Regions from separate parts of the Cupriavidus sp. Met-2 genome, predicted to be linked through region 3. Evidence: predicted binding sites of a transcription regulator. Region 3 holds the regulator's gene; each other region holds the start of a gene.
The links. Region 3 encodes LexA, which represses DNA repair genes until DNA is damaged. Its sites were predicted from a motif close to ACTGTATNNNNATACAGT; they were not measured.
Positions count from the first base shown of each region.

Region 1: a site for LexA is predicted at 1,635-1,652, ahead of WD006_RS00320 (ATP-dependent helicase). Genes of this name have one in related genera too.
Region 2: a site for LexA is predicted at 1,213-1,230, ahead of imuA (translesion DNA synthesis-associated protein ImuA). Genes of this name have one in related genera too.

Region 1 covers NZ_JBBHZL010000001.1:69,461-72,734, forward strand. The annotation lists gene WD006_RS00320 (ATP-dependent helicase) at 1-1,587, opposite strand, end outside; gene WD006_RS00325 (TlpA disulfide reductase family protein) at 1,741-2,280, opposite strand; gene WD006_RS00330 (SoxW family protein) at 2,409-2,906, opposite strand; gene WD006_RS00335 (hypothetical protein) at 3,039-3,274, shown strand, end outside.
Region 2 covers NZ_JBBHZL010000007.1:109,953-113,226, forward strand. The annotation lists gene WD006_RS16595 (Y-family DNA polymerase) at 1-309, opposite strand, end outside; gene imuA (translesion DNA synthesis-associated protein ImuA) at 200-1,159, opposite strand; gene WD006_RS16605 (hypothetical protein) at 1,383-1,718, shown strand; gene WD006_RS16610 (nitrogen fixation protein NifQ) at 1,777-2,385, opposite strand; gene WD006_RS16615 (DUF1579 domain-containing protein) at 2,480-2,977, opposite strand; gene WD006_RS16620 (DUF2880 domain-containing protein) at 3,126-3,274, opposite strand, start outside.
Region 3 covers NZ_JBBHZL010000002.1:286,735-290,008, forward strand. The annotation lists gene priB (primosomal replication protein N) at 1-97, opposite strand, end outside; gene rpsF (30S ribosomal protein S6) at 118-492, opposite strand; gene WD006_RS06585 (asparaginase) at 610-1,611, opposite strand; gene lexA (transcriptional repressor LexA) at 1,817-2,473, shown strand; gene WD006_RS06595 (hypothetical protein) at 2,597-2,770, shown strand; gene WD006_RS06600 (hypothetical protein) at 2,884-3,156, opposite strand.

The DNA.
Region 1 (3,274 bases), on a different contig from region 3:
CTGCCGCGCGGCGGCATCGTCGTGCATCCGTTCGAGGTGCGGCATGTACCAGGCGATCACCTGTTCGAATTCAGATGGCCAGGGCGAGGTCGGCGCCATCAGCGCACGCGCCAGCGTCACCAGTTCATCCCAGGCGGGCGCGGCGGCGGGGGGCGGCTCGAAGGCTTCGAGCGCGATCAACGGTTCGGTGGCGGCTTCCAGTCCTTCGAGCACGCGCGCGGCCGTTTTCGGGCCGATGCCGGGCAGCAACTGCAGCGTGCGGAATCCGGCCATGCGGTCGCGTGGATTTTCCAGCCAGCGCACCACGGCCATCACGTCCTTGACGTGCGTCGACTCCAGAAACTTCAGTCCGCCGAACTTCACGAACGGGATATTGCGCCGGGCCAACTCGATCTCGACCTGGGCGCTGTGGTCGGCCGCGCGGAACAGCACCGCCTGCTGCGTCAGCGACAAGCCAGCCTCGCGCCGCGCCAGTACCTGCTCGACGACGAAGCGCGCCTGCTCGGCCTCGTCGTTGACCACCACCACGCCGGGCTTCTCCGCCGATTCGCGCAGGGACCAGAGATCCTTGGTGAAGCGTTCGGCCGCAAGGCCAATCACGGCATTGGCGGCGCCGAGGATCGGCTGCGTCGAGCGATAGTTCTGCGACAGCGTGACCTGCTCGGCCGGCGGCGAGAACTGTGTCGGGAAATCGAGGATATTGCGCACGGTGGCGCCGCGGAATGCGTAGATCGACTGCGCGTCATCGCCCACCACGGTCAGGCCGCGCCCTTGCGGCTTGAGCGCCAGCAGGATCGACGCCTGCAACGCGTTGGTGTCCTGGTACTCGTCGACCAGCACGTGGTCGAAGCGCGCGCCCATGTCCTGCGCCAGTGCGGGCTCGGTCATCGCCTGCGCCCAGTAGAGCAGCAGGTCGTCGTAGTCGAGCACCTGCTGCTTCTGCTTGGCTTCCACGTAGGCGGCGAACAGGCCCTTGAGCGCGTCCGCCCACATCGCGTAGCGCGGGAACTGCGTCTTCAGCACAACCTCGAGCGGCAACTGCGTGTTGACCACGCGTGAATAGATCGCGAGGCAGGTTTCCTTGCGCGGAAAGCGTGAGGTCTGCTCGGATAGTCCGAGGTCATGGCGTACCACGTGCATCAGGTCGGCCGCATCGCCGCGGTCGCTGATGGTGAAGGTCGGAGCAAGCCCGAGCGTTTCGGCGTACTCGCGCAGCAGGCGGGCGCCGATGGCGTGGAACGTGCCTGACCACTGCAGCGCGGCGCGCCCCGCGCCGGTCTGGATGCCGAGTGCCTGGTCGACGATGCGCTCGACACGGCGGCCCATTTCGGAGGCGGCGCGGCGCGAGAACGTCAGCAGCAGGATGCGGCGCGGATCTGCGCCGTTCACGACCAGATGCGCCACCCGATGCGCGAGCGTGTTGGTCTTGCCAGAGCCCGCGCCGGCAATGATCAGCAGCGGCGCGTCACCGTCGTACTCCACCGCCGCGCGCTGTTCCGGATTCAGCCGGGAAAGATAGGCGGGGGCGTCGGTGACCTCGGTGTCGGGCGACTCGGCAGCGGCTTCAGGGGCAAGTTCCGGTAACACGTCAGGGCAGGCAGTCGGATGGATGCGATGAGAAAAATCTGGCGCTCACTGTATATCCATACAGCCCTGACAGGCAAGCCGGATGCCCGACGATGTGAGCCGGGCAATAAAAAAGGTGCCGCATGGGCACCTTTTCGTTGGGTTTGGCGTTGTTCAGGCCGCGTTGGCCAGTGCGCCGTCGAGCAGCTTGTGCAGGGCGTCCCACTCAGGCTCGCCCACGTAGCGCTTGAGAATCTTGCCGTTCTTGTCCACCACGAAGGTCGTCGGCGTGAGCTGGACGTTGCCGAAGGCCTTGGCCGCCGCGCCGTCGGCGTCCATCGCCACCTTGAATGGCAGTTCACGGGTCTTGGCGTAGTTCATCACGTACATCGGCGGGTCGTAGTTCATCGCCACCGCCACGAAGTCCAGCCCCTTGTCCTTGAACTGCTTGTAGGTGCTGACCATCTGAGGCATTTCCTTGACGCACGTGGCGCAGCTTGTGGCCCAGAAGTTGATCAGGTAGACCTTGCCCTTCAGGTCGCCAGTGCTGAGCTTTTCGCCCGAAAGTAGCGTGAAGGTGGCGTCGGGGACCGTATTCGCGGGCGTCATGGCGCGGTAGCCGAAGAAGCCGAGCAGCGCGACGATGACAACGGCTACAGCGATCGGCCAGCGCTTCTTGCTCGAAGGTGTGGCAGGGGTGGCGGAATTCGACATGGGGTTACGGTCCCGAGGGGAGGCCATCTACAGACAGCGGCTATTCTACTGCCGCTGTTAGCCGGCAGTGGCAAGCCGGATCAAATGCGCACTATCTGCGGCATTCCGCCGCATTTTCTGGTGATTGACTACTTGGACGCCGCCAGCCCTTCGGTGAGCTTGGCACGTGCCGTATCCACGGCTTGTTCGAGGTAAGCGCCGTAGAAGTCCGGCTGCAGGCCGCGCAGCGGGCTGGCCAGGTTGCGGCCGTTGCGATCCAGGAACAGGACGGTCGGGGCCACCGTGATGTTGTGGGCGCGTGCCCATTGTTTTGCGGTGGTCATGGTGCCGTCGGCGTCGCGCAGCGGCGTGTCGGCCGTCATGTCGAGCTCGCGCGCGGTGATCTCGCCGGCGGCTGCCTGTGGCGCCAGATAGTTGCGGCGGGCGGTCTCGCAATACGTGCAGCCGGGCAAGCTGACCAGCACGACCAGCGGCCCGCCCTGTTTCGCGGCGTCGGCGGATTGGGCGGCGATGTCAGTGACGGGCGGCAGATGGCTTGCCGCCATCGACACGGCCGGGCCCACCAGCAGCAACAGCGCGGCGAGACCATGCAGAACGGTGCGAAGCAGGGGCGAGCGGGGCGTCATGCTGGGGCGTCGGTGGGTATTCGTGAGAACTTGGTGAAGACGTCGCCGCATTTGATTTCGTGCGCATCTGGTGCGAACGTGCGCGGCTTCCCGGATAATACCGGCTTGCGCCAGATTGCGCCGACATCCCCCATGCGCCGCCCCAGCCCCCGACCTGCCCCTCGCGTTCCCCTGCTGATTGCCATCGTGCTGCTGGCCCTGGCCGGCTGCTCGCCGCGCTATGACTGGCGCACCATCGTCTCGAACGAAGGGCAGTATGCGGCGCTATATCCGGACAAGCCGACCAGCGCCGCGCGCGATGTGGCGATCGCCGGGCGCCAGTTGCCGATGCGCATGGAGGCAGCCCGGATCGACAACACGTTGTTCGC
Region 2 (3,274 bases), on a different contig from region 3:
CACGCCGCCGCGCCGCATTCCATAGCGCACGCCCAGCGCCACGGCCGGGCCATTGGCCAGCACCACGCGCTCGTGCTCGATCACCGCCACCGGCAGCGCCTGATGCAGCGTTCCGGTATGGGGTGCGGGCCGGGGATCGACGGACGTACTGGCGGACGCATGGGCAGACGTAGCGGCGGGCATACCAGCATCGACCGGCTCAGGCCAGCTCGGCTGCAGCGCGTCCAGCGGCAGGCGCGGCAGGTGCACCGCGATCCAGTACGCCGGGATGGCTGGCGCTGCCGCGGATGTCGGAGATATCGGGAACATGATGATCGGCTCCTGCCGGAGTTGCTGGAACGACCAGAGCGACCGGAACGACCGGAGCGACCGGCGTGGGCACCGCGGGTACACCCGCGCGCCGCGGCACATGAAGCATGCCTTCCAGCGGCAACAGCAGCGGCGTGTCGCGTGCCGGGCCGCGCCGCTTGTGAAAAACGATGGATAGCAAATTGCCGGGCAACGGCGATAACGCCAGCCGCAGCATGGCCGGCGACGATTCGTGCAGCACGCGGATCGGCCGCAGCACCCACACCACGGTATCGCCGGCCTGCGCCAGCACCTGCAGACGCCGCAGCGCCTCTGGCCGCGCCGCCGGGAGCCAGACCAGCACCGCGCCGAACGCCTGGCTGCGCAACATCTGCTCGGCCGCCCACGCCATGTCGGCGCGGCGCGATGCCACGCTCGCACCAGCCTGTGGACGTACCCAGTAAAGCTGACGCGCGGGCAGGCCACCGTCGGCCAGTCCTGCCGCCAGCCCTCCCGCCAGTCCTGCCGCATTGGGCAGGTACGGGGGATCGACAAAACCGATGCAGCGCCCCGCCGCGGCCAGCGCACGCAACGCCGGCATCAGCAGACGCAATTCGCCCGCACCACCCTGGGCCAGCAGCAACTCGGTCACGGCGCCGACAGGCCAGCCGCCGCCCGGCAGTTCGGCCGTCAGGGCATCGTACCCGGTCGGGCACACGGGCAAGCGCCCGGCGCGGCCGAGCTGACCCGCGCGCCACAGCCCGGGGTAGCGGTGCTCGAGTTCGCTCACCGATGCACGGGGCGCGGAGGAGGAGGAAGCCGCATGGCCCGCCACGACTGTCGGCGGCGTGACATGCGATGACACGGTCATGATGTGGATGAAGAGGCGCAATCGACTGGCGCTGCCCTCGTATTTTTACGAATACTGTATGTTTATACAGTATCGAGACCGATGCAAGCCTGCAGCACGAATGTGGCGCGTTCACCGCCTGGAATGTGCGCTTGTCAGCGAACTGCCACGGATTCCCGGCACGAATGCAAACAAATGTCATGCACGATTGTGCAGTCCGGGGCAGGTACGCAAAATGCGCGACATGAAACAACGGAATACGCGCGATTGCGTGCATCTGCTGATCGATGGTCTCAAGCGTCAAGGTCCGCTGCGCCGTGACGTGATGGCCGACGCGTGTGGTCTTACCCCCGAGGAAACCACGCGCGCGCTGAAGGCCGCGCGCCAGATGAACGTGGTCGATCACGTGCCCTACGGTCCCGGCACGTTGCCCGGCGCCATCTTCTACCAGCTCACGGGCCGGCAGCTCCCGCCCGCCCGCAAGAGCACGCGCGTGCCGCGCGCGCCCGACGACCGCTTCCAGCCGCTGCTGGAGGCCTGGTGGAGCAGGAACGAACTCGATCGCGTCGATCGCGCATAACCACGCTCATACGCTCACCCGCCTGCACCGGGGAGGCTGGGGAGACTTCCATCGGGAATCAGGAGCGAGGCTGTCTCACGATGACCGATTCGATGGCTGATTCGGCGCCGTGACAGGCCGCGTAATGGTCGCAGCCCTCGCACGAGGGCTCAGGGCAAGGATGAATGTCGAGCCGCTCGCAGACGCGGTGATAGAAGAACTTCTTCCATTTCATGTCCGTGGTATTGGCCGCGAAGACCGGCCAGAAGATCTGCCGCAGCAACGCGGACACGTCGTCGCGCCCGGACAGGCCCATGTCCTGCCACAAGTGCGTATGGCCGAAGCAGCCGCAGGCCAGCGCGTGCGCGGCCCAATGCACCAGCGGCACCAGCGTCCCTGCCGCGCCCGGCGTGCAGCCGTCCTCGAGCATCTCTACCAGATCGGCGAATTCGCACGGCAGGCTGTCCGGCGCCTGTGGTGGAACATCTGGCGCCCACCCCGCCTGCGCGGCCCCGGGAAAGCAGTGATCCAGCATGCGCCGGAACGCGTCCGGCGGCAGGCCGAGCCATTGCGCGAAGCGCGGCAGGCGCCCCGCGCAGGCGGACTCCAGTACCCCGGCCAACGCCCGTGTAACGGGATCGCCGGGTTGGGCGGCAAAGGCATCCAGCAACAGCAGTGAGCGGTTCATCGTGGCAACAATGCGGCAGCACACCCGCGGAATGGCGGGCATCGCATCGCAATATAACCACGTATATAACGCCAGTCAAACCGCGAACGGCGCCCTACTTCTCGCGACGATAGCGAGCCTGCACGATCTGCATCCACTCGCCGTTGTCGGCCTGCATGAACGACGTCAGCGTGCGGTGATCGTCGTCAACCATGGCCACAACGTCGCGGTACTTCGCCGTTTTTCCCTCGACCACATTGCCATCCGCGCCGAACGCCGGGCCATCGGCACGCAGCGTGAGCGTGCGGCCATCGGCCTCGAGATCGCCTTCGTAGACCCACATGTGGGTCATCATCGAACCGATGAACGTGCCGACAAAATGCTTGCGAACGGGGTCGTAGCCGAGCGTCATGATCGTGACCGCCGACCCACATCCCGGAAACTCGCCCTCCGCACGCGCCTGCACCCAGACGTCGCCCACCTGGCTGACCTGCTCGGGGATCTTCCATTTTTCAGGCGGCGCCTCGGGGCCCATCTGGGCCTCGCCCTCGCCTACCCACCTGCCGACGAGCTTTTGTAGCCAGCGGTGTTCGTTGGTCGCTTCGATCTTCATGCAAACGCCTCCTTGTGAGTTGCGCCGCTATTTGTGTACGACGTACACAAGAGGTTAGAAGACGAGGTCGTCGATGTCCAACAAAAACCCGCAAGATGACAAAAATGTCATCGAGCGGGTTTCCGGTGTGGCAGGGTCAGCGCGGAAATTACTGGGGCAAACGCACCTTCGGCACGATGAACTGGTTACCGGGGGCGCGCATCACATCGCACTGCGCCTCGCCCTTGCGGGCCTGTCCCGACTTGTCCACGTACTCGATGCTGCCGACCACGCTGTAGACGTCTTCGGCCACGCGGC
Region 3 (3,274 bases):
CATGCTGCAGAATGCAGTTGACGACGGGCACTCCAGCCGGCGTATAGCGCAGCGCCTCTCGCTCGACGAGCGTGGCGGTCAGCCGAAGCTGGTTCACCGCAACAATGCAGTCCGCTCTCAGGCGGGCTGGCCTTCCGTGGTCGTTTGCGCGGCCTTGCGGGCTTCTTCGCGCTGCACTTCCTTCATCATCGGCGAAGGAGCAGTCTCGGCCTTCTTGGTCTGAACGATCAGGTGACGCAGCACAGCGTCGTTGAACTTGAACGCGTGTTCGAGTTCAGCCAGCGTGTCCTTGCCGCATTCGATGTTCAGGCAAACGTAGTGAGCCTTGGCCAGCTTCTGGATCATGTAGGCCATTTGACGACGGCCCCAGTCTTCCACGCGGTGAATCTGGCCGTTTTGCGACGTGACGAGCTGCTTGTAACGCTCGATCATCGCCGGCACTTGTTCGCTCTGGTCCGGATGGACGATAAATACGATTTCGTAATGACGCATTGACGCTCCTTTTGGGATGAGCCACCCGGGCGTCACGTCCGGTGCGGCAAGGTTGAGTAGCCCGCGAGTATAGCCCGGAAAGGGGCCTTCCCGCAAGGATTCGGCACCCGGCCTGTCTCAGTACCGCTCGAAGAGCGCCTGAAGCCGGGCCGCATCGCGCCCCAGCGAAGGGTCGCCGGCCAACGCCAGCAGCAGCAGCACGCGCGCTTTGTAGGGATTGAGGTCGCCCGCCGAGACAAATACGCCACCTGCCGGTCGCGGCGGTGCGGGGATTGCCACATGACCAGCACCGGTACGCGAGCTTCGAGCCACCGCAACGCCACATGCCGCAGCATCGACCAGCGCGGCCGTCAGCGTTTCGTGCACGGAACCGTTGCCGGCCGCGGCCACGACAAACCCGAGCACGCCGGCGGCCACCATCGCATCGATACCGACCCTCCCCGGCTGCGCGTAGCTGGCGACGATCTCCACCAACGGCCATGCAGCGGGCACCGGCAAGCGCGGCGCCTGATCAGGACCCGGGGTGCGCGAGAAATGGACATAGGTGTCCTGCACAAAACCCAGCGGACCGGCAACTGGCGAATGGAAAGCATCGACAGCCGACGTATGCGCCTTGACGACATCACGCGCGGCATGAATCTGCTGATTCAGCACCACGAGCGCACCTTTGCCAACTGCCACCGGGCTTGCCGCCACGCGCACCGCATCGAGCAGGTTCAGCGGCCCGTCAGCGGAAAGCGACGTCGATGGGCGCATGGCCGCCGTCATCACGACAGGCAACGGGCAAGCCTGTGTCAGATGCAGGAACATCGCCGTCTCTTCCAGCGTGTCAGTGCCATGTGTGATCACGATCCCGGCGACATCGTCCTGCGCGGACCAATACCCGATTCGCGCGGCAAGCATCCGCCAGAGATCGAACATCATGTCCTTGCTGTCCACCTGCGCCACCTGCTCCGCCTCGACTCGCGCCACATCGGCCAGCGCGGGCACTGCCTGTACAAGTTGCGATACGGGCACTGTCGCAGCCTGATAGTGCGCGCTACTGGCAGGATTTGCGGACGAACCGGCGATGGTGCCACCAGTCGCGAGCACAACGATACGAGGCAGGAGTACGGACATGGACGGGGTTGACGGAGCTTGTAGGCGGGCCGATTGTAACTGCGCGAACGCCTGGCCGAACCCGTGACAAACCCGTGGGCCTCACCCCACAGAACTACTCGTGTTGAGCCGGCTGCGCAAAATGTGCTTGCACTTCACCCGATACTGTATAAAATCACAGCATACTGTTTAAACATACAGTGCTTCGGCACAAGACCTGCGACCCATGGCGACCCTGACACCCCGGCAGCAGCAGATTTTCGACCTGATCCGCGACACGATCCGCAACACGGGCTTTCCGCCCACTCGTGCCGAGATCGCCGCCGAATTCGGCTTCTCCTCCCCCAATTCGGCCGAGGAACACCTGCGGGCTCTGGCGCGCAAGGGTGTGATCGAGCTGACACCGGGCGCGTCGCGAGGCATTCGTCTGAAGGTGACGCGTAGCGACTCTGAACGACCCGATCAGTTTTCGTTACCGATGGCGGGCGTGCTGCAACTGACATTGCCACTAGTCGGTCGCGTCGCAGCTGGCAGCCCGATTCTGGCTGCCGAGCATATCGACCGGCAGTATCAAGTCGATGCCTCTGTCTTTGACGAGCGCCCCGACTATCTACTCCGCGTTCGCGGCCTGAGCATGCGCGACGCCGGCATTCTGGATGGCGACCTGCTTGCCGTGAAGAAAGCCAGCGAAGCCGCGAACGGCAAGGTTGTCGTCGCCCGTCTGGGCGATGACGTCACCGTCAAACGTTTGAAGAAACGCGGCGACACGATCGAGTTGATCGCCGAGAACCCCGACTTCCAGAACATCGTCCTGCATGCAGGACGTGACGAGTTCTCCCTGGAGGGTATCGCAGTTGGCCTGATCAGATCTTCAGGCTTCTGACTCTCCGGACCCAGGCAGCTGGCCACCTGCCCCGGTCACCCGCTTTTGCTTTGCCAACGCCGCCCCGTCCTTTACGGACGACGGGTGCGGACTTCTGCTGAACGCAAATTACGAGGTGTTGCCATGCTGCAATCCGAATCCGTCGCATCCCGCCGTCCGGTCAAGCCGGTCCCCTTCCGCCAGATCAAGGGCGTTCGCGTCTACCAGGGCACCCATCGCCGCACCATGGTCGGCAATATGGCCGCCATCTGCCGAATGCTCGAGCTTGCGGAACCGTCCTCGAAAACTCTTGACTGAGGCAGCCAGTTCTCTGCTGTCACCATGCACTGCAGCGTATTGCATGTACCGGCGATGATGGACCCGGGACCCGACGCTAATCGGGACCCGACCATCATCAATCTGACTCGACATCAATCGGCCAACGGCGCACCGAACCAATCGGAGGCGAGGTCTGCCTCAAAGGCAGCCAGCCAGGTCGCAGCCCCACCGGCGCCTCCTTTGTATTTCTGTAACTGGCCGCCGACCACGCGTTCGACAGTCACCATATCCGCAGCGCTCTCCCCCGGATTGAGCACGTTCGCAACCGCGAATTCGAAATCGTCTGGGACGAATCCGTGCCTGGCGCAAATGGACTCCAAAGCCTCCCGCACATCGGGAGAGAGTTCGTGAAATCTGAGCGTCATGCTCTCCTCCGTAGCATCTGCAATTCCTGATCTTTACAGATTACTTGCCCGATTTCGCGACGTCGCGCATTTTCCTGGCCATTCGTAGTTCTTTGGGCCAATGAAAATTTCTCGCTCT